Regions from separate parts of the Eisenbergiella sp. OF01-20 genome, predicted to be linked through region 1. Evidence: predicted binding sites of a transcription regulator. Region 1 holds the regulator's gene; each other region holds the start of a gene.
What was found. Region 1 encodes Rex, which represses fermentation and respiration genes when NADH is low (regulators of the CRP and FNR family bind a similar motif). Its sites were predicted from a motif close to ATTGTTAANTANTTAACAAT; they were not measured.
Positions count from the first base shown of each region.

Region 2: the regulator Rex is predicted to act here: its motif matches at 1,739-1,758, upstream of DXA36_RS02300 (NAD(P)-binding protein).
Region 3: the regulator Rex is predicted to act here: its motif matches at 8,103-8,122, upstream of ptb (phosphate butyryltransferase).

Region 1 is NZ_QUES01000001.1:754,826-765,108, reverse strand. It holds gene DXA36_RS03715 (S8 family peptidase) at 1-276, shown strand, start outside; gene DXA36_RS03710 (2-isopropylmalate synthase) at 601-2,046, shown strand; gene DXA36_RS03705 (GntR family transcriptional regulator) at 2,050-2,775, shown strand; gene DXA36_RS03700 (NADP-dependent isocitrate dehydrogenase) at 2,779-3,987, shown strand; gene DXA36_RS03695 (GtrA family protein) at 4,118-4,528, shown strand; gene DXA36_RS03690 (glycosyl hydrolase family 18 protein) at 4,713-5,855, shown strand; gene DXA36_RS03685 (ABC-F family ATP-binding cassette domain-containing protein) at 5,915-7,891, opposite strand; gene DXA36_RS03680 (redox-sensing transcriptional repressor Rex) at 8,077-8,748, shown strand; gene DXA36_RS03675 (NAD(P)H-hydrate dehydratase) at 8,835-10,283, shown strand, end outside.
Region 2 is NZ_QUES01000001.1:461,539-471,821, forward strand. It holds gene DXA36_RS02295 (M56 family metallopeptidase) at 1-1,512, shown strand, start outside; gene DXA36_RS02300 (NAD(P)-binding protein) at 1,887-3,737, shown strand; gene DXA36_RS02305 (NADH-dependent [FeFe] hydrogenase, group A6) at 3,731-5,437, shown strand; gene DXA36_RS02310 (DEAD/DEAH box helicase) at 5,577-7,181, shown strand; gene DXA36_RS02315 (superoxide dismutase family protein) at 7,315-7,800, shown strand; gene DXA36_RS02320 (pseudouridine synthase) at 7,875-8,597, shown strand; gene ligA (NAD-dependent DNA ligase LigA) at 8,632-10,283, shown strand, end outside.
Region 3 is NZ_QUES01000022.1:15,370-25,652, reverse strand. It holds gene DXA36_RS21370 (alpha-glycosidase) at 1-1,548, opposite strand, end outside; gene DXA36_RS21365 (sugar ABC transporter permease) at 1,599-2,456, opposite strand; gene DXA36_RS21360 (carbohydrate ABC transporter permease) at 2,453-3,352, opposite strand; gene DXA36_RS21355 (extracellular solute-binding protein) at 3,378-4,592, opposite strand; gene DXA36_RS21350 (starch-binding protein) at 4,626-5,840, opposite strand; gene DXA36_RS21345 (polysaccharide biosynthesis tyrosine autokinase) at 6,275-7,036, opposite strand; gene DXA36_RS21340 (YveK family protein) at 7,073-7,804, opposite strand; gene ptb (phosphate butyryltransferase) at 8,213-9,136, shown strand; gene buk (butyrate kinase) at 9,237-10,283, shown strand, end outside.

The DNA of each region.
Region 1 (10,283 bases):
AAACCGGATATTGTAGCACCGGGGACGGACATCATGTCCTGTTCCGCAGGCTTCCGGCAGACCGTGAGAGGCTGCCGGGATGCCTATATCGTAAAAAACGGCACTTCCATGTCTACGCCGCTGGTGGCGGGGGCGGCAGCCTTATGCCTTCAGAAGTATCCGGAATATTCCAACGAACAACTGAAACGCCGGATTTTGTGGTCCGCCTCCGATTTGGGAGAGGCCTGGAGCAAACAGGGCTGGGGTATGCTGAATGTGTCACGGGCACTGCGTTGAAACCGATATGAAGCAGCGGGATAGTTAACTTTAGAAAAGCATGTTGCTGGTTACTCCGTGACCAGCAACATGCATAAATCCATTTAAAATCGTCAGCGGTACTTGCGTTTATGCACTCTTGTACCACTTCCTCACGTACTGCGCAGTAAATGCGCAGACATTTCTGATCTATTACCACAGTTTTTTTGAAATTAATGATTGACACACAAAGTATAATTGTATACAATTATACATGGATTAAAGGATAAACTATAAACAGGTATCCGAAAGGGGATCATACGCCTGCAGGCGGTTCTTCTTAGGGCCAAAGAATGGAGAGGCATCATGAATAGGAATGAAACTTTTTCAAACCGTCCGGTAACCATGAACGATAAGAACAATCTTCTGGAAATAGAAGAACATATGTACATACTGGACGATGTCAAGAAACCCAATGTTTTCAGAAATATGTTTCCTTATTCGGAAATTCCGAAGATTCCCTTTAATGACAGGATCGTACCCCACAATATGCCGAAGGATATCTGGATTACCGATACCACCTTCCGTGACGGCCAGCAGTCACGCGCTCCTTATACCACGGAACAGATCGTGGACATCTACGATTATATGCACAGGCTGGGCGGCCCCAATGGCATGATACGTGCCTGTGAATTTTTCCTGTACAGCAAAAAAGACAGGGACGCCGTATATAAATGTATGGAAAGGGGATACCAGTTCCCCGAAGTAACCAGCTGGATCCGTGCCAGTAAAGAAGATTTCAAGCTGGTGAAGGAAATCGGCATGAAGGAGACGGGAATCCTGGTTAGCTGTTCTGACTATCATATATTCATGAAACTGAAAATGACAAGACGGCAGGCTATGGAGCACTATCTCAGCGTTATCCGGGATTGCCTGGAGGAAGGGATCAGCCCCAGATGCCATTTGGAAGACATTACGAGGGCGGATATTTACGGTTATGTGGTTCCCTTCTGCCTGGAACTGATGAAGCTTATGGAAGAATACCGGATCCCGATTAAAATCCGTGCCTGCGATACCATGGGATATGGAGTAAATTATCCGGGAGCGGTTATTCCCAGGAGTGTGCCCGGTATCATTTATGCCATCCATACCCATGCCGGAGTCCCCCATTCCCTGATTGAGTGGCACGGCCATAACGATTTTTATAAAGCGGTTGCCAATTCCACCACAGCCTGGCTGTATGGCTGTTCCGGTGTCAACGCCTCCCTGTTTGGTATCGGCGAACGTACCGGAAACACGCCCCTGGAGGCAATGGTATTCGAATACGCCCAGCTTAAGGGAGACTTAAACGGCATGGATACCACGGTTATCACGGAGATTGCCGAGTACTATGAAACAGAAATCGGCTACCACATCCCGGAAAGGACACCCTTTGTGGGAAAGAACTTTAATGTGACAAGAGCGGGCATCCATGCAGATGGCCTCTTGAAAAATGAAGAGATTTATAATATATTTGATACGGAGAAGTTTTTAAACAGGCCTGTTATCTGTGCGGTATCCAATACATCCGGACTTGCGGGCATCGCCCACTGGATCAACACCTATTACCGTCTCAGGGAAGAGGAGCAGGTAAGCAAGACCTCAGAACTGGTGCATGAAGTAAAGGACTGGGTGGACGAAGAATATGCCGGCGGACGTGTGACCGTACTGACGGATGAAGAGCTGATTAAAGTAATAGATGACGCCTGCGGAAAACTCGGCATAAGCCTGAACGGCGGCCAGAAAAGCGCAGCAGGAAAGCTGGACAGGTAAAATATGGGCGAGAGAGACGTAAAAAGTGAAGTCACGGATAAATATTCCCTCAGAGGCCGTGTGTTTCACAAACTCCGGGAGGATATCCTGAGCGGAAAATACAAAGAAAACGTGGAATTGCGGGAAGCGGCAATCGGCGAAGAAATGGGCGTAAGCCGTACGCCGGTGAGAGAGGCCTTCCGCCAGCTGGAACTGGAAGGGCTTCTGCAGATCATACCCAACAAAGGAGCCTATGTCACCGGCATTACAGTGAAGGACGTGAAGGATATCTACGCCATCCGTTCCCTTCTTGAAGGCCTGTGTGCCAGATGGGCAACGGAAAATATCAGCAGGGAACAGATGGAAGAGATGGAAGAGAACATTTACCTTTCCGAATTCCATGCCGGCAAAGGCCATGCAGAACAGCTGGCGGAGCTGGACAACCGTTTCCATGATATTCTTTACGAAGCATCCAACAGCAAAATGCTGGAGCATGTCCTGCGGGAATTCCATGAATATGTATTGCGTGTCAGGAAAAAAACATTGTCGGATGATGCCAGGGGCGTACAGTCCAATGCGGAACACCGCCAGATTATGGAGGCAATCAGACTGCGGGATGCAGATCTGGCCGAACAGCTTGCGAATGCCCATATCCGCAAAGCTTACCAGAATATGGTGAAAAGCGGACTTTACGAAGCCTATGAAGAAAATGAGTCCGGGGACAGTTCCCGGGCGGAACAGGAGACGTAAATAATGAATAAAATTGCGATGAACACCCCTTTAGTGGAGATGGACGGCGACGAAATGACCCGCATCCTGTGGAAGATGATCAAAGAGGAGCTTCTGCTTCCTTTTGTGGATCTGAAAACAGAATATTACGATCTGGGCCTGGAACACAGAAACGAAACCAACGATCAGGTTACCGTCGATTCTGCGGAAGCCACTAAAAAATACGGTGTTGCCGTAAAGTGTGCCACCATCACCCCCAACGGGGCCCGTATGAGCGAGTATCACCTGAAGGAAATGTGGAAAAGCCCCAACGGAACGATACGTTCCATTCTGGATGGTACGGTATTCCGTGCGCCGATTGTGGTAAAGGGGATAGAACCCTGCGTCAGAAACTGGGAAAAGCCCATAACCATTGCCCGTCATGCTTACGGTGACGTGTATAAAAATGTGGAAATGAAAATAGAGGGCGCCGGAAAAGCGGAGCTTGTATTCACCGGGAAAGACGGCAGCATTACCAGAGAGACTATCCATGATTTTAAGGATGCCGGCATTATTCAGGGTGTACATAATACAAAAGCTTCCATCACCAGCTTTGCCCGTGCATGTTTCCAATATGCGGTAAGCACAAAACAGGATTTGTGGTTCGGTACAAAAGATACAATTTCCAAAAAGTATGATCATACCTTCAAGGATATTTTCCAGGAAGTCTATGAAAAGGAATACAAAGAAAAATTTGAAGAACTCGGACTGGAATATTTCTATAGTCTGATCGATGATATAGTTGCCCGTATTATGAAGGCAAAAGGCGGATTTATATGGGCATGTAAGAATTATGACGGGGATGTAATGAGCGATATGGTTTCCTCCGCTTTTGGTTCCCTGGCTATGATGACTTCCGTTCTGGTTTCCCCGGATGGAATCTACGAATATGAAGCGGCTCACGGAACCGTCCAGAGACATTATTATAAATACCTGAAAGGGGAAGAAACATCAACAAACCCTGTGGCTACTATTTTCGCATGGACTGGAGCCTTAAGAAAACGTGGTGAACTGGATACCATTCCCGCACTTGAGGTATTTGCGGATAAGCTGGAGAAAGCGACCCTTGCCACCATCGAAAATGGGGTGATGACCAAAGACCTCGCTCAGATAGCGACGCGGAAGGATGTGACAGTTCTGAACAGCCAGGATTTTATAGCCGCAATCCGCAAGCAGCTGGAAGCCATTCTGTAACCCGTTTTTATGGAAACGAAGCCAGTAAAAACGGCAGCAAGATGAAACAACCGCTTGATTCCTTACAAAAAAGGTGTTACAGTATTACGTACTGGTACTTTAGAACACTAAGTAAGGGGCATAAGAAAAAATGAAAAAACTGATACAACAGATAGTAAAATTCGGCGTAGTTGGATTCCTCTGCTTTTTTATTGATTACGGGATAATGGTCGCTTTAACGGAGCTGTGCGGTATCCCATCCGTTATTTCCAGCGGGATTTCTTTCTCCGTTTCGGTAATTGTTAATTATATCCTGAGTATTACCATGGTATTTGAGGCGGACAAAGAGGCTAATAAGGCAAAGCAGTTTCTTATTTTCCTTATCCTGAGCATAATCGGCCTGGGAATCAACCAGCTGATCATGTGGGGCGGAACCTCATGGCTGGATCAGTATATGGAGCGTTCGTATATGCTGGTTAAAATTGTGGCTACAGCAGTGGTTATGGTCTATAATTTTATTACCAGGAAAATATTCATCGAGAAGAAACCGGAAAAAAACTGAGAACAGTTATTTCAGCGGAAGGTATGGCAGTAACGGTCATACCTTCCGTTTTTTTTTGACTCCGATGCGCAAAGCCGCATAATCCCAAATCTTTTCATTCCGCTCCGAAGCAAATACGGAAGGAAACCGGAAAGAATAAAGCAGACGCTGCATAAACTACATAAAAAAGGTTCAGGTCCTTTATATGCAGATATATGTAGTAAAACAGGGGGATACCCTGGCTTCCATAGCAGCGGCTTACCGGGCGGACATTTACGGACTCATTTATGATAACCAAATTCCTTATCCCTACCGGCTTGCCATCGGGCAGGCCCTTCTCATTACCGGGATTGACGATGCTCCGGCGGCGTCCTATGACGCCTATGTCAACGGTTATGCTTATCCGTTTATCGGGAATTATGTGCTGGAACAGACGCTGCCTTATCTGACTTCCCTCTCTGTTTTCTCCTATGGTTTTACCGCCGAAGGATATTTAATCCCGCCGGCGCTGGACGATGGGCCTATGATTCAGGCGGCTCTGGAAGCGGGAACGGCCCCGGTGCTGACTCTGACCCCCTTTGGCCCGGACGGACAGTTTAATAACTATTTGATTTCCGTTCTTGTGAATAATTGGGAGGTACGCAGTACCCTGATCCGGGAATTGCTGTATACCATAGAAGAGAAGGGCTTCCAGGGAGTGGATATAGATTTTGAATTTATCCTGGCACAAGACAGGGACAGTTTCACCTCTTTTGTGGCACAGGTGCGCTCGGAGGTAAATAAGCTGGGATATCCGGTATCCGTAGCCCTGGCTCCGAAAACCTCCGACACACAGACGGGGCTGCTCTATGAGGGAAAGGACTATGAGGGGCTGGGGGAGGCGGCAGACAGTGTACTGCTCATGACATATGAATGGGGATATACATATGGGCCTGCAATGGCAGTGGCCCCGCTGAATAAGGTGAGAGAAGTGGTGGAATATGCCATTACCAAAATACCGCCCCAAAAAATCGATTTGGGCATTCCCAATTACGGGTATGACTGGACGCTTCCTTTTGTAAGGGGGGAGAGCAGGGCCTTAACCATAGGGAATGTGGAAGCTGTGCAGATCGCCATAGAAAACGGAGCGGATATCCAATTTGATGAGACTGCGATGTCTCCCTGGTTCCGTTATAATATATATGGAACCGAGCATGAGGTATGGTTTGAGGATGTGCGCAGCCTTCAGGCCAAATTTGATTTGATAAAGAGCTATGGGCTGAGGGGAATGGGTTATTGGCAGATTATGCAGCTGTTCCGTGCAAACTGGATTTTACTGGACTATAATTTCAATATCAGAAAACGCTGAAGGCTTTGGGGCCGGTATTTCCGTAACCGTTCAGATGGTCCGGGCAAAAAGCCTGCCGGTTAATCCGACAGGCCTTCCCATTCTTCCATTTGAAGCAGGAGAGCTTCTTCCAGCCCTTCTTTTTCTTTGGTTAATTCCTGCAGCCTTGCTACGTTGGTGCAGACGTCAGGGCGGGTCATTTCTTCATCAATCTCCGCACTGCGTTTTTCCAGCCGTTCGATTTCTGCCTCGCAGCGTTTCAGGGCATTTTCCTTTTTGCGCTGTGCGGCCAGGGCTTCTTTTTGGGACTGCCAGTCCTGTTTCAGACTGGATTCGCCGCCGGAACGGATGGCCCCTTCATTTATCCCGGGCGTGGCATTGGAAGCGCTCCATGGAAGCGTAGCATTCCGGGAAGGGAGGGTTCCGCCGGTTTCCGGGGAGGAAAGGGTGGTTTCCGCTTTCTTTTCCAGATAATAATCATAGTTGCCCAGATATCCGGTAAAGGCACCGTTCTCCAGTTCCAGAATCCGGGAAGCGGTGCGGTTGATAAAATAACGGTCATGGGAGACATACAGCACGGTGCCGCTGTAGCTGTTTATAGCATCCTCCAGGATTTCTTTGCTCATGATATCCAGATGGTTGGTAGGTTCGTCCAGGATGAGGAAATTAGCCTCCGACAACATCAGTTTGGCAAGGGATACACGGCCCCGTTCTCCGCCCGAAAGCATTTTGATCTGTTTGAATACATCGTCCCCGGTAAAGAGGAAGGCGGCCAGAACATTCCGGATTTCCGTGTTGGTGAGAGTGGGATACGCATCCGATATTTCTTCAAATAAGGTTTTATCCGGATGAAGTACATGGTGCTCCTGATCATAATATCCGATGTGTACCTTGGAACCCAGCTTGATTTCCCCCGCATCCTGTTCCACGAGGCCGTTGATAATCTTTAGCAGGGTGGTTTTTCCGGTGCCGTTGTCACCGATGATTGCCACGTGCTCCCCGCGTTTCAGGGAAAAGAACAGATTGTCAAACAATTTTTCCGGCCCGAAGGCTTTTGCCAGTCCTTCCACCTGCAAACAATCATTACCGCTTATAATCTGGGGCGTGAGTTCCATGCGCATGTCCGCCCTCGTTTCGGAAGGCTTCTCCAGGACATCGATTTTCTGGAGCATTTTTTCCCGGCTTTCCGCCCGGCGGATGGACTTTTCCCGGTTAAAGGAACGCAGCTTTTCGATAACCGCCTCCTGATGCCTGATTTCCTGCTGCTGGTTCATATAGGCATTCCATCTGGCCGCACGCAGCTGTTCTTTTTTTACCGCATAGTCGGAGTAATTCCCATGAAAGACGGAGACCTCCGTGCTGTCTATTTCAATAATTTTATTGGCTATTTTATCCAGAAAATACCGGTCGTGGGAAACGATAAGTACTGCGCCCTTATAATTCAGCAGGTAGGTTTCCAGCCACGCGATGGAAGACATATCCAGATGGTTGGTAGGTTCATCCAGAATGATGAGATCCGGCTTGCGCAGCAGAAGCTTGCCCAGGGCAACCCGGGTTTTCTGCCCTCCGGAAAGCGTGGAGGCCTTTTTGGTAAATTCTTCCTCCGTAAAACCAAGTCCCTTGAGGACACCGGTGATTTCGCTTTTATAGCTATAGCCGTCCGCCTGTTCAAACTGATGCGTGTAGAGGGCATACTGTTCCATAAGGGCTGTGAGGGCCTCCCCCTGGACATGCTTCATTTCCAGCTCACAGCTTCGGATTTTTTCCTCCAGCCGGATGACGTCCCTTTTCACCTCCAGCAGCTCGTCATATATGGTATTTTCGCTGTTTGATTCGGCATTCTGTGCAAGGTAGCCGTAGGAGCGGTCCTTTCCGAAGATAACCTGTCCGCTGTCCGGATCCAGTTCGCCTACAAGGATCCGCAGCAGGGTGGTTTTGCCGGCACCGTTGATTCCTACGATTGCGGCTTTCTCGTGATCCTCTATATGAAAGGAGCAGTTTTTAAAAACCTGCTTTTCATGAAACGCTTTATTTATATTCTGACAGGATAGTATCATGGGAACACCTCTTTATATTGTTATTCTTGCATAGTACTTGTTCAGGAGAACCGGAACAGTTACAAGTTTACCGTTGAACGAACGCACTGTCAATTCAAACCGAACTAATTCATTGACATTTTTTTAACATATGATTATAATAAAACAGGATAGTAATTGAATTTTAATAATGGAGGCGTAATGAATTGGATAAAGAAATTTCTCAGGCAGTAATAGCACGTCTTCCCAGATATTTCAGGTACCTCGGCGAATTGAAGGACAGCGGTGTGGAGAGGATTTCCTCCCAGGAGCTGAGCAGGCTTATGCATGTGACCGCGTCACAGATCCGGCAGGACTTTAATAATTTCGGCGGCTTCGGACAACAGGGGTATGGCTACAATGTAGAGTATCTGTACTCGGAAATCGGTAAAATACTCGGGCTGGACAAAAAACATCACCTGATTATAATCGGAGCAGGCAACCTGGGACAGGCCCTGGCAAATTATATGAATTTCGAACGCAGGGGCTTTATTTTTACAGGCGTTTTTGATATCAATGAAAAGCTGCAGGGCAGGATGATACGCGGGATGAAGGTCCGGCCGATGGAAGAAATGCAGGAATTTGTCAAAGAAAACAATATCGATATTGCCGTTCTCACCATCCCCAAGGAAGGCGCAGCCGCGGCTGCGGAAAAGCTGGTAGGTATGGGGATCAAGGCTATATGGAACTTTGCCCATGTGGATTTGGATGTGCCGGCCAGCGTGCAGGTTGAGAACGTACATCTATCCGACAGTCTGATCAAGCTGTCCTATATGATTAACCAGTATGAAAATGAGCAGGAAATAAACGGGGAAGAGCGTCCGGAGGACAGGCGGTAAAGGGTCTGTAAAATGCGTCAGAGTATTTCACTCCGGACGCATTTTTGCATGAAAAACCGCATGTCCGGCCTGAAAGGAAAACAGAAATGGAATATCTGGTAACAGCAGAAGAAATGAAACGGTGTGACGGGAATACGATTAAGCATTTTGGGATGCCTTCCATGGTATTAATGGAACGGGCGGCCCTGGCGTGTGCCCGGGAGCTGCTCGACAGGGATAAGCAGCTGCAGGAAGCGATGCGCCCTTTTGGGCATGGTCCTGCCGGGAGAAGGACGCTGGTAGTGGCGGGAACCGGAAACAACGGCGGGGACGGCCTGGCAATAGGACGGCTTCTGCATCAGGCCGGGTTCCCGGTAGATTTCTGCCTGCCCGGCAATAAGGAGCGCTGTACGGAAGAAACCAAAGCCCAGCTGTCTGTCCTGTCGCGTTATGGACAGAAGGTCATGCGCAAACTTCCGGAAGGGGAATATGATATAATCATAGACGCTCTTTTCGGAATCGGCCTGACAAAACCGGTGGAAGGCGTATACGCGGAAGCGGTGGATTTTATCAACAGCCGGAATGCCTATGTGCTTTCCGTGGATATCCCTTCCGGCATTCATGCCGATACGGGGGAGGTTATGGGGTGCGCTGTGCAGGCGGATGTCACCGTGACATTTGCGTACCGGAAGCTGGGACTTGTTTTGTATCCGGGGACCCGGTATGCCGGGCGGGTGGTATGTGCCGATATCGGCATTACGGAAGAGAGTTTTTTGGGAACCCCGCCCCGGATTTTTACCTGCGGGAAGGAGGAAGCCGCCTGGCTGCCTCCCCGCCCGGAGGACGGAAACAAAGGGACCTTTGGAAAGGTTGCACTGCTTGCCGGCAGCAGGGGAATGGCCGGGGCCTGTCAATTATCCGCATCGGCGATCCTGCATACGGGAGCGGGGATGGTCCGGGTGGTTACGGAAGAAGGAAACCGGGGTATTTTGCAGAGTGCGGTGCCGGAGGCTATGATAACCGCCTATGGCCAATGGTCGGAAGCCTTTGAAAAGGAACTGCTGGATGTTTTTTCCTGGGCGGACGTAACCGCTGTCGGGCCTGGGCTGGGTAAGAGTGATGCCGCTCGCAGACTTCTGGAAATGGCGGTGGAGCATGCCAGGGGATCGCTGGTGGTGGATGCGGATGCCCTGAACCTGTTGGCGGAACAGGAGAGGCTGCTCGAAAAGCTTACGGCCATGCAGCAGGATCCGGAACAAAGGAGAACCCTGATCCTCACACCCCATCTGGGGGAATTCGGCCGTCTTGCCGGGAAGAAAATCCCGGAAATTCAAAAAGAAGCCATACCGCTGACCAGGGAATGGGCAAAAAAACTGCATGCCGCCATGATCTGCAAGGGAGCCCGGACATTGGTGGGCGGCCCGGACGGGGAAATGTATCTGAATATGACCGGGAACAGCGGTATGGCGACAGCCGGCAGCGGCGATGTGCTGACAGGAATCCTTGCCGGGCTGACTGCCCAGGGCATGGATGCCTTCCGGGCAGCTTGTACCGGC
Region 2 (10,283 bases), 290 kb from region 1:
CGCCTGAAAAAGCAGGTGTCGGAAGCTGTTCTTCTGTTTCCGAAAGAAAAGGGGCAGGCCCGTGTATATGAAAGCCAGCAAATCACTTCCCCTTTTCTGCTGGGGTTTGTACGGCCTGCGGTTTATCTGCCTGCCGGGATGAAGGAGAGTGAAAAACAACACGTGCTTGCACATGAATACCAGCATATACGGCGTAAGGATTATCTGATAAAGCCGGTTTGTTTTCTTGCTGCTGTGCTTCATTGGTTCAATCCGCTGGTCTGGCTTTTTTTCCGGTTTATGACGGAGGATATGGAACGTTCCTGCGACGACGGCGTATTGCGGAATATGACCGCACAGGAACGTGCAGGGTATGCACAGACCCTTTTACGCCTGGGGCTTCGTAATAATGGGCTGGGGTATATGCTGCCGGCGGCTTTTGGGGAAAGCAACACAAAAAAACGTATTTCCCATATTCTTAGCTTCCGTAAGCCTTCCGGCTGGCTGTGTGCCGCAGCGCTGCTTCTTGTGGCGGCGGCGGGCGTAATGCTTCTCACTTCTCCGGCGGCCGGAAAAGGAGGTGCGCAGGAAGAAGAAAGCACACAGGAAGAAAGCACCGTAACGGCCGGTCCTCTGGAAGGAGAGGCGCTGGCGGCCGGGCTGTCGGATAACAGAAATCCGTATATAGGGGATCACATCAGGGATGCGGCACTGTTCGGGATGCTTCCGGTTCCGGAGGTATTGGAATACCGCAAAATGGAACTGCAGACGACGCAGGAGCCATATGAACTGATTATGGTTTACCGCCTCCGGGAAAATGCGGAAATGCCGGGAAAGGAATGGAGCTTCTCCAACGCGGCTCTACTATTTGCCTCCATCGAAAATGCCGGAAAAATCAGCTGCGCCGTAGAAAAAGGAGCGGAGGAATACCGTATTACTTATGACAGGAGTGAGGCGGAAGCTGTTTTCGGCCCGCTGTACGCGTATTCTGCCGATACGGAAAAAATGGCTGAACTGCAGAGGCTGCTTTCCGCATATCTGGAGAACGGAATGACCATATCCCTTGGAGAGGAACGGATATACGATCTGGATTCCGAAGGAAACAGGACTCTGCGTGAGACGGCAGCGGAAACTTCGGAGGAACCGGCTTCGGAAACGGAAACGGGGCAGACGGAGCACGCGTCCGTCCGGATGGAACTGGACAAAGACGTGTATTCCCTGAAGGAGCCTGTTCTGACTATGACGATAACCAATCTGTCGGACTATAATCTGAACTTCGGTGATCCTTATGATTTGATGAAGGAAGAAAACGGGGAATACCGGCTTGTCCCGATGAAAGAAAATACCGGCTGGCATGATATATTACATGTGCTGGAGCCGGGGGAAGAAAAGGAACAGGAAATGGATATAAGCCTGGTTTATGGAGAACTGGAACCCAGTAATTATTGCATTAACAAGTCGGCTGCTCTGGAAAAAGAGGACGGGGAAGAGGATCCCGTCATACTTCTCAATATCCCTTTTGTATTATATTAAGGATCAAGCGGAAAAAACCTGGGACTGCCGGAGCATGTAAACGTGCTGCCGGCAGTTTTTAATCGGATTTGTTTAGAATGAACGTATTTTGAATATTTATAAGAAGGGTACAGGCACAATTGGTATGCGGATTTATACATTCAGACGCTGCGTTGTAAAATATATATGAAAATGCGGAAAAATAATTGAGAATTTTAATCAATAATGCTAGCGGAGCGGAAAAGAATATGTTATAATTTTAACAGTTATGCGGCCGTACATTTTATCCTGCCGGCCGCATACGGAACGGATGGGCTGTCTGAGGGGAACGGCCCGGCCTGTGCCGGCAGGGAGCCGGTACGGAAAACGAGAAGGAAAGGGGAAGTTACATTTCAATGAGCCGACTGAAAATCAGCACACCTGACCGTGCCCAGTTAACTGTGGAACGGTTATACAAGGATCTGGAACGTCATATTGTTGCCAGCCCGCCGGGATTATGCCCGGTCGATCTGCAGCTGTCCTTTTTGAAGCTGTGCCACGCACAGACCTGCGGCAAATGTGTGCCCTGCCGAGTGGGCCTGCTGCAGCTTCAGAATCTGCTGGAACAGGTTCTGGACGGGACCGCCACTATGGATACACTGGCCCTTATTGAGGAAACCGCGAATAATATCACGGATTCCGCAGACTGCGCCATCGGTTTTGAAGCCGCCCATATGGTTCTGGCGGGGCTTCAGGGCTGCAGAGATGATTATGTTTACCATATTGAGCACGGTAAGTGCTCTTATTCCATCAACCAGCCGGTTCCCTGTGTGGCGCTGTGTCCGGCGGGGGTTGATATTCCGGGCTATATCGCCCTGGTTGGAGAGGAAAGATATGCGGATGCTGTTTCCCTCATCCGTAAGGACAACCCTTTTCCCACGGCATGTGCCCTGATCTGTGAGCATCCCTGTGAAGCCAGATGCCGCAGGAACATGATTGACAGCTCCGTGAATATCCGGGGACTGAAACGGATGGCGGTGGATAATGCCCGGGCCAATACGGTGCCTGTGCCGCCGAAGGCTCCGTCCACCGGAAAGAGGATCGCTATTGCCGGCGGCGGCCCCGGCGGCCTGTCTGCCGCTTATTACCTGGAGCTGATGGGGCATCATGCGGTGGTGTTTGAACAGAAAAGCAAGCTGGGAGGCATGCTGCGCTATGGGATTCCTAATTACCGGTTCCCAAGGGAGCGGCTGGATGAGGACATTGAAGCCATTTTGTCCACCGGTGTGGAAGTACATACCAATGTCAATATCGGAAATGGGGAGGAGGACATTCCCCTGAGCCGGCTCAGAGAAGAATTTGATGCGGTTTATATCGCTATCGGCGCCCATACCGATAAGAAGATCGGGATGGACGGAGAGGACGTGGGCGGCGTGATTTCGGCCGTGGAAATGCTCCGCAATATCGGCGACGGGAACCCGCCTGATTTTACCGGTAAAAGGGTAATCGTGGTAGGGGGCGGCAACGTGGCTATGGACTGTACCCGTTCGGCGTTACGGCTTGGGGCCGATAAGGTGGGGATAGCCTACCGGAGGCGCCAGAATGATATGACGGCGCTGCCGGAGGAAGTGGAAGGCGCGATTGCAGAGGGTGCCGAACTTTACAGCCTGAAGGCCCCTGTGCGCGTGGAAGCGGGCGAGGATGGAAATGTGGCGGCTCTCTGGGTGCAGCCTCAGATAATAGGGCCTATTGATGCCTGGGGACGTGCCCGTCCGGTACAGGCCAATGTGGAATTAAAAAGGATACCCTGCGATGTTGTTATCGTTGCGGTCGGCCAGGGAATTGAATCCCGCCATTTTGAAAATTCCGGCGTGCCGGTACACCGCGGTACCATTGAAGCGCTTGCGGAATCCAGTGTCAGGGATATCCCCGGCATCTTTGCGGGAGGGGACTGCGTAACCGGCCCGGCTACGGTAATACGCGCCATCGCGGCGGGAAAAGTTGCCGCGGCTAATATTGACGAATACCTGGGGTATCATCATGTGATTTCCTGTGATGTGGAAATCCCTCAGGTGACCTATGCGGATAAAAAGCCCTGCGGCCGTGTGAATATGGAAGAACGGGAAGCCGGCGAAAGGAAATGTGATTTCTGTGAGATTGAACGCTGCATGACAAAGGAGGAGGCCGCACAGGAAGCGGGCCGCTGTCTCAGGTGTGATCATTACGGATATGGAAATCTGAAAGGAGGCCGCGCGGCAATATGGTAACACTGACAATAGATAACAGAAAAATCAGCGTGCCGGAAGGTACTACAATCATGAAAGCGGCTGCGTCCGTTGGGATTATGATTCCCCATCTTTGCTATCTGGAGGGTATAAATGAAATAAGTGCCTGCAAGGTGTGCGTGGTGGAGATGCAGGGCAAAACCAAACTGATTACCGCCTGCAACAACCCGGTGGAGGAAGGGATGGTGCTTTATACCAATTCCCCCAAGGTACGTTCGGTGAGAAGGACAAATGTGGAATTGATCCTTTCCCAGCATAACAGCAACTGTGCCACCTGCGTGCGCAGCGGGAACTGTAACCTGCAGAAACTGTCCAATGATCTGGGGATTATCGATATCCCATATAAAAAAGAAATCATGGAAATGCCCTGGAACCGGGATTTCCCTCTGATACGGGATTTCAGTAAATGTATTAAGTGCATGCGCTGCGTGCAGATATGCGACAAGGTACAGGATCTGCATATATGGGATGTGCAGAACACAGGGTCCAGAACAACGGTGGATGTGTCACAGAACCGTATCATAGAAGAATCCGACTGCAGTATCTGCGGGCAGTGCATCACCCACTGTCCCACAGGGGCGCTGCGCGAAAGGGATGATACGGCCGGAATATTCCGTGCGCTGGCGGATCCGGAAACCGTTACCGTTGTCCAGGTGGCACCTGCGGTGAGAGCGGCCTGGGGCGAGGCCCTGGATTTGCCGGCTTATATGGCAACGGAAGGGAGAATGGTTGCCGCCCTCAAAAAAATAGGTTTCGATTATGTATTTGATACCAATTTTTCAGCGGATCTCACTATCATGGAAGAAGGCAATGAGCTGCTCGCAAGACTGGCGGATCCGGAAGAGAAGAGATGGCCCATGTTCACCTCCTGCTGCCCGGCCTGGGTGCGTTTTATCAAATCCCAGTACCCGGAAATGGCGGCGCATCTGTCCACCGCCAAATCCCCCCAGCAGATGTTCGGTGCCATAACCAAAAGCTATTTCGCCGGGAAAACAGGAGTGGATCCGGAAAAGATCTGCAGCATCTCCATCATGCCCTGTGTGTCTAAAAAGATGGAAGCCGTCCTGCCGGATATGTACAGTGCGGGAGCGGGGGCCGATGTGGATATTGTTCTGACGACCAGGGAGTTTGCCAGGCTTGTAAAAGCGGAGCATATCGCCCCGGCTCTCCTTACGGAAGAGGCCTTTGATTCCCCCCTGGGAGAAAGCACCGGCGCCGGTGTGATTTTCGGCGTGACGGGCGGCGTTATGGAAGCCGCCCTGAGAACAGCCTACTATTGTGTGGAAGGTGTAAACCCTCCTCCGGATACCTTTTCCGATGTAAGGGGATATGAAGGGAGAAAGGAGGCCACCTTTACCTTGGGAGGAAAAACGCTTCGTACCTGTACGGTCAGCGGGCTTAAGAATGCCAGGGATCTGATGGAGGATATCCGGTCGGGAGCCGTCCGGTATGATTTTGTTGAGGTCATGGCCTGTCCCGGCGGCTGTGTGGGAGGAGGAGGCCAGCCGATTCTCGACGGCGCGGAGATGGCGGATGTCCGCGGGCCGAAGCTTTATAAGCTGGATACCCAGAGACCGCTGCGTTTTTCCCATGATAATCCGGAAATCAGAAAGCTTTATGAGGACTATCTGGGCAAACCGCTGGGAGAAAAAGCGCATCATCTGCTGCATACCCACGGGTAAAATCTAAACAAAATGCTTGACAGCGCAGGAAGTCCCACAGTATAATAAAACGGATTCGTAGAAGGAAAGGACAACACCCTTATACCACGGGTGTTGTCTTTTTGTGTGAAAAGCTTGAAATAAAGGAAGGATTTTTTGAATGGAAATAACGAGATACCAGGACGCAGCAATTGATTCCCGCATACTTCGTGCCGTGGAGGAAATGGGTTTTGTAGACATGACACCTATACAGGAGCAGGCAATACCCGTATTATTGGAAAGAAAAGATGTAATTGGCCAGGCACAGACGGGAACCGGTAAAACAGCGGCCTTCGGAATCCCGGTTATACAGAATACAGATCCGGATAACAGGAACCTGCAGGCGGTGGTTCTGTGCCCGACCAGGGAGCTGGCGATTCAGGCGGCGGATGAGATGCGCCGTTTTGCAAAATATATGCATGGAGTCAAGATTCTCCCCATTTACGGAGGGCAGGATATTAACCGCCAGATAAAGGCATTGAAGGGCGGTGTTCAGATTATTGTGGGAACCCCGGGCCGCGTGATGGATCATATGCGCCGCCATACCCTTAAAATGGAGCAGGTGAACATGGTGGTTCTGGATGAGGCTGACGAAATGCTGAATATGGGCTTCCGCGAGGATATCGAAACTATCCTTCAGGGAATCCCCTCCGAACATCAGACTGCATTGTTTTCCGCAACGATGCCCAAGCCGATTCTGGAAATCACGGATACCTATCAGAAGGATGCGGTATATCTGAAGATGACAAGGCAGGAACTGACCATTCCTCTTGTGAAGCAGTATTATTACCGGGTTAACAGCCAGATTAAGGTGGAAGTGACAAGCCGCCTGCTGGACTATTATGGCATACAGAGATCCCTCATTTTCTGCAATACCAAGAGAATGGTGGATGAGCTTTCCGAGACTTTGAAAAACAAAGGCTATGCTGCAGAAGGCCTGCATGGGGATCTGTCCCAGAACCAGAGGGATACGGTGATGAACCGTTTCCGCAGCGGTAACCTGCAGATATTGATCGCCACGGATGTGGCCGCCAGAGGAATTGATGTGGACGATGTGGAAGCCGTATTCAATTATGATCTTCCGCAGGATATCGAGTATTATGTGCACCGCATCGGACGTACCGGCAGAGCGGGAAGGGAAGGACGTTCCTTCACCTTTGTTTCCAACCGGGAGATGTACCGGCTCAGGGACATTGAAAGAAGCTGCAAAACCACGATACAGGAAAGGAAAGTTCCTTCTGCATCGGATATAGTTTCCATTAAAGCAGAAAAAGCGCTCCGTGAGGCGTTTGACCTTTTGGAAGGGGATTCCCTTAAGAACCTGACGGAAATGGTGGAAAGAAAAATCGAAGATTGTGAATACAGCGCCGCAGAGCTTGCTGCCGCGTTCCTGAAGCTTCAGATGGGGGAAGAACCCCAGGAAATAGCAGAGGTGCTTCCGGAAAGAAGACGGAGTTATGCAAAAGGCAGCCGGGATTTCCGCGACGGACGCCAGGACAGGGGCAGAAGCAGGAATGCCGGAAGTTCCGATGGCAGACGGCAGCGTTTCTCTGATGACAGAGGCGGAGAACGACGCAGATACAGAGATACCGCTTCCGGAAAAGATACGAGGGGCGAACGGAACCACGGTTCCGAACGGAACTACAGTTCCGGGCGCAGCTATGGCACCGGACGCCGTCAGGCGGAAAACGCCGGACACAGGGAAAAAGACAGACGCATCGGTTGATTATAGGGAAAACAGCGAGCTGCTGCCGGGAAATAGCCTGGCAGCGGCTTATTTTTTCGAAGATCTTTCATAAACAGGAAGTGGGGCGGAATACCTTTAAGAAAAGAATTTTTTTTGTTTATGGAGGAAACTTATGTTACAATTAATGACGGACGGAATCCTGCGGTTCCTGGCAAACCAGCCGCAGGCTTTTGCCCACGTAAGAGGGTCTGAGAGCTTCCCTGACGTGCAGGGCCTGGTTACTTTTTATGATTTTTTGGATGGGACCATTGTTATGGCGGATATTTCCGGACTGCCGGATTCGCAGGAACCCTGTGAAAGAAAATTTTATGGATTCCATATTCATGAAGGAGCGGCCTGTACCGGGAATGAAACGGATCCTTTTGCGGATGCCGGAGCTCATTATAACCCGGACGGCTGCCCCCATCCAGCCCATGCAGGAGATATGCCTGTGCTGGAAGGAAACAGGGGAAGGGCCTGGCTGTCCTTCTACACGGAACGCTTTACTCCCGCCCAGGTCAGGGGCAAAACGGTGATTGTGCATGACATGGCGGATGACTATCATTCCCAGCCCTCCGGGGATTCCGGGCAGAAGATGGCCTGCGGGATTATCCAGTGAGCTTGCGTGGGAAAAAAAGAACGTGTATAATACCAATAATATGCTTATTTTAGTGAATACGAAACGAGGAAAATATGAACGATAACAATAGTCAGGAACGCTTAAACAAATATCTGGCCGACTGCGGGATTTGCTCCCGCAGGGAGGCCGACCGCATGATTGAGGCCGGCAGGGTTATGGTGAACAAAGCTCCTGCATCCATGGGAATGCGGGTTTCCGGTACGGAAGATATCACGGTTGACGGACGGCTGCTGGATAAAAAGGATCGTAAGGTAGTTCTTGCTTACTACAAACCGGTAGGTGTTACCTGTACGGAAAAAGATAAATACGCGGAAAAAACCATACGTGATGCCATTGATTATCCCATCCGGGTTACCTATGCGGGCAGGCTGGACAAGGACTCGGAGGGACTTCTCCTTCTGACAAACGACGGAGATCTGATCAACGGTCTGATGCGGGCTTCTAATTATCATGAAAAAGAATACCTGGTCAGGGTAAACAAACCTGTGACGGATACGTTTTTGCAGAAGATGGCGGAAGGCGTTTTTCTGAAGGAGCTTAATGTACAGACCCGCCCCTGTCAGGTGGAGAAGGAAGGGAAATTTGTGTTCCGCATCGTTCTTACCCAGGGTCTTAACCGGCAGATCCGCCGGATGTGCCGTGCTTTGGGATTTGACGCACAGGGAATAAAAAGAGTGCGTGTGGCCAATATTACCATTGGAAAGCTGAAGCCGGGAAATTACCGTCTGCTGACAGGAGAGGAATTGGAGGAGCTTTACGGGCTGCTGGATTCCTGAAGGCGCACGGACTATAAAAGGAGATTGGCAGGTAATGGATAAGACTGCAAGAATGAAGGAATTGATTGCGGCTCTGAATGAAGCGTCCCGGGCTTATTATGCCCAGGACAGAGAGATCATGAGCAATTATGAATACGATAAGCTGTATGATGAACTGACGGCTCTTGAGGAAGAAACGGGAACGGTCATGGCAGGAAGCCCGACGGTTACCGTTGGCTTTGAGGCGGTTGACGAGCTTCCCAAGGAACGCCATGAAAGCCCTATGCTGTCTTTGGGCAAAACAAAAAGCAGAGAGGATTTGCAGGACTGGCTGGGGGAACAGAAGGGACTGCTCTCCTGGAAGCTGGATGGGCTGACGATCGTGCTCACTTACAGGGACGGGCAGCTTTATAAGGCGGTAACAAGAGGAAACGGGGAAATCGGCGAAGTGATTACCCCGAATGCCAGGGTGTTCGTAAACCTGCCGCTCACCATTTCTTTTAAAGGAGAATTGGTGATCCGCGGAGAAGCCGTTATCACCTATGAAGATTTCCGCAAAATTAACGAACTGATTGAAGATGCCGATGCCAGATATAAAAATCCAAGGAATCTTTGTTCGGGTTCCGTAAGACAGCTGAATAACGAAATAACGGCGCAGAGAAATGTCCGTTTTTTTGCTTTTGCACTCGTGAAAGCGGACGGGGCGGATTTTAAGAATTCACGGAAGGAACAGTTTTGTTTCCTGCAGGAACAGGGCTTTGAGGTTGTGGAATATAAAGAAGTGGATGGGGAAACGATCCTTTCCGCCGTGGAAGAATTTGAGGACAAAGTGGCAGGCTACCCGGTACCGTCGGACGGCCTGGTGCTGATTTATGACGATATTGCCTATGGTCTCTCCCTGGGGCGTACAGCCAAATTCCCAAGGGATTCCATCGCTTTTAAATGGGCGGATGAAACCGCGGAAACCACATTAAAGGAAATAGAATGGAGTGCCAGCAGGACGGGGCTTATCAATCCGGTTGCCATATTCGATCCTGTGGAACTGGAGGGGACGACGGTGAGCCGCGCGAGCGTGCATAATATCAGTATCGTACGGAGCCTGAAGCTGGGAATCGGCGACCGTATCACTGTCTATAAGGCGAATATGATAATCCCCCAGATAGCGGAAAACCTGACAGGCAGCGACACGCTGCCCATCCCGGATACCTGCCCCGTATGCGGGGGAGCCACCAGGATTGAACAGGTGAACGATGTGCAGTCTCTGTACTGTACCAACCCCGACTGCGATGCCAAAAAGCTGAAGGCCTTTACTCTTTTTGTGAGCAGGGATGCCCTGAACATCGACGGACTCTCAGAGGCTACTCTGGAAAAATTCCTGGGAAGAGGTTACCTTCATACCTTTGCCGATTTATTCCATCTGCAAAACTATGAGGAAGATATCATAGAGATGGAGGGATTCGGGGAAAAATCCTTCCGGAATCTGATGGACAGCCTGGAAAAAGCAAGAAAAACAACACTTCCCAGAGTGATTTACGGCCTGGGAATTGCCAATATCGGCCTGGCGAATGCCAAGATGCTCTGCCGGGAATACCACGATAATCTGGAACGTATGATGCAGGCGGATGTGGAGGAACTGAGTCTGATTGACGGCATCGGAGGAGTGATTGCAGGAACCTTCCATGATTACTGGCAGTCTGAAAAAAACAG
Region 3 (10,283 bases), on a different contig from region 1:
CCGGCTCCCTTCCTGCGCGCTGACCGTGCGGAATGTCCCGCGCCGCAGAGCCTTTATCTCCTTCCGCAGACGGATTGCCGTCCGGTAAAAGGCCAGAAGCGGATCCGCCTTCCCCCAGGGCATGGCCTGTCTGTATGCATCCTCCCGGACGCCCTCCGCTCCCAGCTCATCCCCGTAAAATAGGCACGGCATGCCCGGAAACGTCATGAGAAAAAGCACGGCCAGCTCATACGCTTCCCGATCCCCGCCGCACAAGGAGAGAAACCGGCTCACATCGTGGCTGTCCAGGAGATTCAGCTGGGCGTAAACACTCTGCCGCCTGTAGCGCATCCGCATATGGGTAACCCGTCCGTCAAAGGCGGCGGCATCTATGCTGCCGGAAGCGAAGAACCGGCGGCAGTGTTTGCGGAAATCATAATTCATCGTGGAATCAAACAGTTTCCCGTCCAGCCAGTGTCCCGCGCTCTCCCATACCTCTCCGATCAGAACCGCCTCCGGATTTACACTTTTTGCCGTCCGGTAAAACCGGCGCCAGAAATCATCATTCACTTCACTTGCCACATCCAGCCGCCAGCCGTCAATGCGGAATTCCTCCAGCCAGTACCGGCAGACGCCGCAGAAATATTCCGCCGTCTCCTCCCGATCGGTAGCCAGCTTGGGCATCAGCCGTTCATAACCAAAGCATTCATACCCCGGATAGGCCTGCGGATCCTCCGGCCGTTCCACCGGGAATTCCAGCCGGTAGAACCAGTCTTTATACGGGGAAGCCTGTCCTTTTTCCACCACATCCTCGAATTTGTCCCACTGCCAGCCGCAGTGATTGAACACCCCGTCTATAATAACCCGCATTCCCTTTTCATGGCACGTATCCACCAGCTCACGGAAATCCGCATCCGTACCAAAGCACGGATCCACATGGAAATAGTCAAGCAGATCATACTTATGATATTCCCCCGCTGCAAAGATCGGATTCATATACAGCGTGTTAATCCCCAGTTCCTCCAGATACCCCAGATTTTCCGTTATCCCCCGCAGAGTGCCTCCCCGTTTTCCCCGCACCGTCTTGCCCCGGAATTCCTTCTGGCTCTCCCGTCCGCTGATATAGCCTTCCCCGGTGGCAAAGCTGTCGGGAAAAACATTATAAATCACCGCATCCTGTGCCCAGCCGGGAGGGCTGACCAGATCCGCCCGGTGCATATAGGGAAACTGATAGTATTCCGAACGATCCTCCACACAATGATCGGTAAAAAAATCCCCATAATACAAAACCCGTTCCTCCCCCGCCGTCAGTTCAAAATAATAACATAACCGTCTGTAGGGGCTGACCAGCTCCGCCTCGTAATAATCAAACAGCTCATCCCGTGCCGCCGCTTCCATGGGGAGGGAAGCAAACAGCACCGGTGTCTGCCTGCAGGAACGGTCACCGTAATACAGCCGGCAGGAATCCAAATCCCCCCGTGCCGTGCGGATCCGGAAAACCATACGCTCCTCATCCAGGGCAAAGGCGTACTGCGACATGGGTATATGCAAAACAGCTTTTTTGTTCATATCGTATCCTATCGTAACCCGTTCAGGCGATCCTGAATGGTTATCTCCTTTCAGCCTTTTACACCGCCTGAGGTCAGGCCGGTTGTCATATTTTTCTGCAGCAGGAAGAATATAAGCAGGATGGGAATAGAAACCACGATGGAGGCCGCCGCAAATACCGGCCAGCTGCCGCTCATTTCCGTAGCCTGCAGGGAATACAGCCCTGCCGCCAGGGTAAACGTATCCTCCCCTGTCATAAAATTAATGGCAAAAATATATTCATTCCACACATAGATAAGCACCATCATGCCGGTCACCACAATCGTCGGCCTGGCAAGCGGCAGGACGATTTTCATCACGATCTGCACCGGCCTTGCACCGTCAATCATAGCCGCTTCTTCAATTTCCACCGGTATCGTGTCAAAATATCCCTTCATATTCCACAGGGCAAAAACCGCCATAGTCCCCGTATACACGATGATCAGCCCCAGCCTGCTGTTAATAAGCCCCATGGGGCTTAACAGCTTATATAAAGCCGTCATGGAAAGCAGGGCGGGAAAGGCGTACAACAGGATCAGCAGGCGCAGAATCACCCTGCGGCCCGGAAATCGTTTGCGTGAAAAGACGTAGGCCGCAGGGATCCCCGTCCCCAGGGATACCGCCACCGCTGCCGCCGCCATCAGCATACTGTTGGAAAACCATCTCAGGATGGGTTCCTCCACAAATACCGCCCGGTAATTCGCCAGGGTCATCTGCCTGGGAAGGAAAGTAAAATCAGATCCCAGAAGGCTGTTGCCCGCATGTAAGGAAACGGAAAAGGCATACAGCACCGGTACCAGCACCAAAAAACACAACACGAGGAAAAAAAGATTGACCGCAAGCAGCAAAGCCGCTTTCCGGGCTTTTTTACCGCTTCTGACAGACATCATGCCTCCTCCTTCCCTTTTCTGCCGGTGAGGCAGGAAAACAGAATCAGCATGGCGAAAATCAGGATAGAAACCGCCGAGCTGTATCCGTAATTATTGGTTATGAATGCATTTTCATAAGCATAGGTCAGAATCGTATGGATATGTGCTCCCGTTTTTCCGCCCGCCTGCTGCGTCAGCAGGTAAATCACGTCAAACTGCTTGAACGTAGTGAATATGGTTATGACGACGGAGGGCGCGATGATAGGCCGGATCATGGGAATGGTAATGTACCGTGTTCTTGCCGTCCAGCCCGCCCCTTCCAGCAGCGCGCTTTCATAAAAGCATTTGTCCACACTCTGCAGCGCCCCGTCAATGATGGTTATCATAAAAGGCAGCGCCAGCCAAAGGTTTACCACCGTACAGCAAAAGAACGCCAGGGCATCCTTCGACAGCCAGCCCACCGGTTCCAGCCCCCATTTCACGAGCCACTGGTTCAAAAGCCCGAACTGGGAATTAAACATCCCCGTTTTCCAGAGCAGGATAGAAACATATCCGGGCATTGCCCACGGGAATATCAGCAGCGTTTTATACAGATTGCGCAGCCGCAGCCCGGGCAGGTTCAAAAGGCTGGCGAGAAAGAAAGCGATCACCAGCTGGGCAACCATATTTACGGCCGTCCACACGACCGTAAGCACCAGCGCCTGCAGAAACCCGCTGTCAAAAACCAGCAGGGCATCCCTGTAGTTTTCCAGCCCGATGATTTCGTAATCGAACCAATGGTATACATTCATATTTGTCAGGGATATGTAACCCGTATATATAATAGGAAAGACAACTATCAGCAGGATCAGAAGCAGTGACGGCGCCGACCATAGATATGCTGCGATTATCTTTTCTTTTTTTCCCTTTCGCTCCATCTGTGTACTCCCCCTTCCCGCACGGTCACTTCATCTGCCCGATCAGGCGGAGCGCTTCCTTCTGTGCACCGGCACAGCATTCCTCCACATCCCTGCCGCTCATATTAATATCCGCCAGCAGATTGCCTGCCACCGTCCACATAACATCCATTTCCGGACGGTTTGGCATGGGGACCGCATTTTCGGCCGTCTGCTTCATAGCCATCACCACATCATCGGAGGTGATTTCTTCCATGTCATAACAGGCCTCGCTTGCGGGGGCGCAGCCGCTGGCTTTTGCCAAATCCACCTGCAGCCGGGGATCCATCAGACTGCGCAGAACCTTTTCCACCGCTTCTTTTTTGGTTTCCCCTGCGTTCTTCAGCACCTGGATTCCCTGTACCCCGCTGTAGGGCGCCAGTGCCATACCGGTTTCCTCCACCACGGGCATGGGGGCAATTCCCAGATCCATTCCCGCCTGCCGTACGGTAGGCACCAGCCATGGACCCGCTATGGTCGCATGGGCTTTCCCTTCGCTGAAAAGGGTGTTAACCGTAGCGTATTCGCTCTCTCCGGGCATGAGATCCACAAACTTCTTATGATAGGCCAGCGCCTTCTCTGTCTGGGGCAGATCCAGTCCGGGTTCCCCCTGGTCATTCAGGAGATAGCCGCCGAAGCCGTGAATCCATCCGGCGCTGTAATAGGCCGTACTGTGCTGCTCCACGAACCCGTAATGACCGCCCTTTGTATTTTCCTGCATATAGGAATACAGTTCCTCCGTGGTACGGGGGACCTCCTCTTCCTTCATATACCGTTTGTTATACATAAACAGAAGTGTTTCATAGTACACCGGCAGCTGGTAAACCACATCCTGATAGGTGGCTGCCCGTATCGTCATATCCATATACGGATCCAGCTCTTCCCCGGGGATAAAATCGGTGACAGGCGACAGGATTCCCATTTCCGCATATACGCCGATCTTATCATGGGCGAAAAAATACATATCCGGCGCTGCCTTGGGATCGTTTCCCACCATCTTCAAGGCTTCGGTCAAATCACTTTTCCGCTCCAGCTTCACCGTCACCTCCGGAGCCAGCTGATCCAGCTGCTTCTGCAGTACCTGTGCCACCGCATCCTCTTTATCGTGCCATATGGTAATAACCGATGCATCCGCGGTATCTTTCCCGCTCTGGCTGCAGCCCCCCAGGGAGGCCGCAGCAATGATAAAGGCAAGGACCGCGCTTCGAATTCTCTTTTTCATACGCACCTTTCCGCCCTCATAAAGAGCTTTCCATTACGATTTTTTCTTCTTTATCAGCACCACAGCCGCTGCGGCGGCCGCGGCCAGCACAATTACCAGCACCGCCAACGGTATCCGGCTTCCGGTATCCTGTGCCGCCGGAAGATTTTCTTCTGCGGACGGTGCCTGTGTCGGTGCCGCCTGCGGCTGCTCCTGTGATTCCTCCGCCGCCGTCTGCAGTTCTGCATCCTTCTTCTCTGCCGTATCCCCGGGTTCTTCATAGGAAACCGCCACGTCCTCCGGGCTGTCCACCACCACCCAGATATCCTTTCCGGTATCCACAGAAAGATCCCCGGTCTGCACGCTTCCTTCCGATCCGTTCACAATCACGGAATTGATCCAACCCGGCACGGTTTTCTTCAGCCACCCGGAAGCGTCCTCCTCCAGTGGTTCCCCGGGCCATGCAGAAAAAGCATTGGTGCCGTCCGGCGCCGACCAGGCCCACAGGCACGGGGTATCCCAGTCCGCAGGAGCTTGCACCCACACCGTTATATCGGGAACTTCCTCCGCATCCGGATCCTCATAGCTGAAATCATAGCTTCCGTCCCCGTTCACCGTCAGCCACAGATCGGCGGGATCGATGGAAATATCCTCCGTCTGCACCTCGCCTCCGCCCGCATTGACGATAAGGGAATTCACCCATACAGGAAGCTTCTTTTCGTACCATCCGCTTTCCTTTTGTTCCAATGCTTCCCCGGGCCATGCCTCAAACACATTGGTGCCGTCCGGCGCCGACCAGGCCCACAGGCACGGATCCTTCCAGCTTTCCTCCACTTTTACGTGAACCGTGAATTTCTCCACATATTCCGGGATTTCCCCCTTCGTCTGCTGCTCAGTGAAAAGCTCCGTATTTTCCGCATCCGTAATGACAATCCAGGTATTCGTCCCCTCCAGCAGCAGCTCGCCGGTCTGCACATTTCCTTCGTTTGCATTGATGATCACATGATCCGCCCAGGAAGGGATCCATATATAATACCAGCCTTCATTTGCGCTGTCCGCATCCATTCCCTCTCCGGGCCATGCGGCAAACGCATTGTTCCCCTCCTCATCCCATGCCCAGATACAGGGGTTCTCCCAATCCTGCGGCACCTGGACGTATACCGCCGCCCTTTCTTCCCCCTTTTGGGCAAAGGCGGTGAGCGGCACTGCAAATACAGACAGCAGCGCAGCCAGGATAAACAGCCCCCAATTCTTCCATCGTTTCCGCATAACCCATCCTCCTCGTTTTTCTCTCTATCTTCCATATGGCTGCGGCAGGATCCTGCCGGGGAGACCTGATCGCCTCTCTGCCGGGACGCCTGCCAAATCCCCGTTTCCCATCCTTAAGGGAATCCGGATTGATTATGCTCCGATTTTAGCATTCCTCACTGCTGCCGGCAATCCGTATTTAGGTAACCGTTTACCTTATTTTTTGTTTATTCCATATATTTTTCCGTTTCTTTTTTAGATGATAAGTCCAATCATTTTTCCGTTTTAACTAATATACCAGAAATTTTGTGAATTTTTAACGAAACTGTTTCCTTTTTATTTCCTATTCCCCCGTTCCCCAAAATCCGCTTCCGGATGCTGACGCAAGCCGGCATGCTTCTCCGGCATCCGGCCTTTTTCCGCTTTTTCTCCGTCCGCCTTTTCTGTCCATAGCATTATCCAGGTCCGTCCGCTTTCCTGTCCATCGCATTATCCGGGTATGCCTTGCCGCGGGTCCGTCCATAATAGCCGCCGTCATAAGAATATTTACCGTATTTCCGGTAATACCTCCCGTTATACCCTTTGCCGCTCATGTTTACCTTATTCAGCACACATCCCAGGTTCCGGCATCCGGTCCTGTCCAGCTGCTCTTTAACCTGTTGGGCAAACCGGTAGCTGATCCGGTTATCTTCCACCACAAGAATATAACCGTCACAGCAGGATGCAATAACCGCTGCATCGATTACGTTTTCCAGCGGAGGTGTATCGATAATCACGTAATCAAACGTCCTCCTGAGTGTGTCCACCGCTCCCTGAAAGTAAGGGCTTCCTAAAAGCTCGCTGGGATTCGGAGGGATCGGCCCGGCAAAGGTAATATATAAATTAGGGATATCCGTCTCAAAATAAATGTCCTCAAACGGCATCTGACCGCTGAGGAAATTGGAAAGCCCGCTTTTCCCGCCACCGCCCTGGTATTTTTCAACCAGTGCGGACTTACGCAGATCCGCGTCCAGCAGCATAACCTTTTTCCCGTTATCGGCTATCGATTTCGCCAGATATACAGCTATCGTGGATTTTCCTTCATCCGGCGCACAGCTGGTGATTTCTATCACTTTATTTGTTTTCCCGCAGAACTCAAGATTGGAACGCAGCGTATGATAGGCCTCTTGCCTTCTGAAATCCAGCTCCTTAAGTCCGCGCAGTGTAATCCGGTGCATATGGGTTCCCTCCCTGACTGAATCTGTTATACCTGCTTATTTTCTTTTTTTGCTTTTGGCCGTCTTTCCTTCCTCATCCAGCGGTAGTACGGCCAATACACTCATGTTCAGATAACGCTCCACATCCTGGGCGCCTTTTATGGAATCATCCAACAGATAAACCAAAACCAGAATCAGTACCATTCCCGCACCGCCGGCCGCACCGCCCAGCAGCATATTCCGGGAAGTATCAGGGCTGTGCTGTTCCGGAGGCAAATCCGCATCTTCCACCATATTAACGGCTTCAATATCCATGACCTTCCGTATATGCTCTGCGGAAACATCCCTGATATAATCCGCGGTCTCCTTTGCCCTTGCCGGATCGGTATCCGTAACGGTAATGGAAAGGATCCGGGTATCCGCAGGATTCGCAACCGTTACCATCTCCTTCATGGCCTTATAGGACAGCCCCAGCCCCATATCCCTGGATACGGTTTCCAATACATATCTGCACTGGATAAGCTCGGCATAATCCTTCGTAAGCTGCGTCCCAAGCTGTAAATCAGAAGCGGTAACCGTATTGGAGTTCTCTCTGTTCAGAATATAAATCTTTGTGGTGGACTGGTACCGGGGGGTTATCAGAAAACGGCTGATTATAAACGCGGCCGCAGCGCCGCCTATCATCGCCAGAAGGATCAGCCACAGCCGGTGCAGAAGCATCCGCACCAGATCTCCCATATCTATTTCCCATTCCTCCTCACGCCGGCTGAACCCTCTGTTATCTTCCATGTTTTTCCCTCACTGTGCCCTTACAAGGCCCGCTTTGTTTCTCTCTGTTGTTTTTGCTGCACTGCCGCCCGGCAGTCCAACCGTATCGGTAAGACAAAATGGATCCGTACAGGCAACGCTATACAGATCCTATGTAACACTATAATCAAATGACGCAAATTAATATACAACGTTTAACTCATTTATACTATACCACACAAAACATGTCAAGCGCCCAGATATCCTCCGCATCTCTCATCTGCATGAGTGCAGAAAGCATTTGTAACCGTTCAGCCTGCTCTTGACCTTTATATATAGAAGTGTTATAATTTTAACAATGGGCTTTTGAGGGGGCACTGTGTCTTCCCGTGCCCGGTGAACCTGTTACCTGTTATACAAATTCAATTCTATTAAATGAGGTATGGACAAATGAGTACAAGTTTTGATGGACTGATTTCCAAAGTAAAAGAATGCGGACAAAAGACGGTTTCCGTTGCTGTGGCACAGGACAGCGCCGTTCTTGAAGCAGTGAGGGCCGCCAAGGACCGGGGCATTGCCAATGCCATTCTGGTTGGTGACGAAGATAAGATCAAGGCAATTGCCGGTGAACTGAAAATTGATGTTTCCGATTTTCAAATCATCAATGAGCCGGATGAATGGACTGCCGCCCTTACCGCCGTGAAGCTTGCCCATGACGGAAAAGCCGATATGTATATGAAAGGACTTCTGGAAACCAAAACCTTCTTAAAGAGTATTCTGGACAAGGAAGTGGGCCTGCGCACAGGACGCACTCTGTCCCATGTCTGTGTTTTTGATATCCCCGGTATTGAACAGCTTCTCTTCTTTACCGATGTCGCTTTCATGACCTATCCCACGCTGGAGGATAAGGTACATATTATTGAAAATACCGTGGAAGTGGCCCATGCCTGCGGCGTTCCCAATCCCAAGGTAGCCCCTCTGGCCGCCGTTGAGGTTGTGAATCCCAAAATGCCCGTTACCGTGGATGCCGCAGAACTGACGAAAATGAATGAAGAAGGAAAGATTACCGGCTGTATCGTAGACGGCCCTCTATCCCTTGACCTGGCTATCGACGAAGAGGCAGCCCGTCATAAAGGGGCAACCCACCGTAAAATCCAGGGAGATGCCGACGTCCTGCTCTTCCCGGATATCCATGCGGGAAATCTGGTTTACAAAGCTATCGTCCATATGGTTGACGGCGTAAAGAACGGCTGCATCTTAACGGGAACCAAGGTGCCCGCCATCCTGACCAGCCGCTCCGATTCCTTTGAAACAAAGGTCAATTCCATCGCTCTGGCCGCCGTGGTTGCAGAAGAACTGAACAAGACCCGCTGAGAACAGAACCGTTGTAATAGTTCAGATAAGTCTGGACTGTTCCGAAAAGTTACAACTTTGCGGCACAGCCGCTTGTGATTAGAAAAGGAGATCGAAAACTATGTCTTATAAGAGCTTAATCATCAATCCCGGTTCTACTTCTACTAAAATTGGTGTATTTGAGGATGAAACCCTTCTTTTTGAGGAAACCTTAAGGCACCCCACGGAAGAAATCTCCAAATACGCTTCCATCATCGACCAGAAGGATTTCCGTAAGGAAATTATCACGGACCTTCTGAAGGAGAAAAATTTTGATATCCATTCCCTTGATTTTATCGTGGGACGCGGCGGTCTGTTAAAACCCATTCCGGGCGGCACCTATAAGGTGAGTGACGAACTGCTTCATGACTTAACCATCGGCTACCAGGGGCAGCATGCCTCCAACCTGGGCGGTATCCTTGCCAGGGAAATCGGTGATTCCATCGGCGTTCCTTCTTTCATCGTGGATCCGGTTGTTGTGGATGAGCTGGAGCCTATTGCCAGATTTTCCGGCTGTCCCGAGCTTCCCAGAAGAAGCATTTTCCACGCATTGAACCAGAAAGCGGTTGCCAGAAGATACGCCAAGGAGTCCGGCATTCCCTATGATCAGCTGAACCTGATTGTGGTACACATGGGCGGCGGCTGCTCCGTGGGTGCGCACAGAGGCGGCAAAATAGTGGATGTAAACAATATCCTGGACGGCGAAGGCGCATTCTCTCCGGAGCGTGCCGGAACCGTACCCGCAGGTGATTTGGTTAAAATGTGCTTCTCCGGTAACTATACGGAAAAAGAAATTTATAAAAAGCTGGTGGGCGGCGGCGGCTTCAACGGTTATGTGGGAACCAACGATGCCCGTATCGTGGAAGACAAGGCACTGGAAGGCGTTCCGGAATATGTGGCCGTGCTGGATGCTTTCCATTACCAGATCGCCAAGGATATCGGAGCCATGGCTACTGTCCTGAACGGCAAAGTAGACAAAATCATCCTTACCGGCGGCATTGCTTATTCCAAGGTAACCTGTGAAGATCTGAAGAAGCGTGTCGGCTGGATCGCTGATTTTGTTATCTATCCCGGCGAGGATGAACTCCTTGCGCTGGCCCAGGGCGGCCTTCGTGTCATCAAGGGCGAG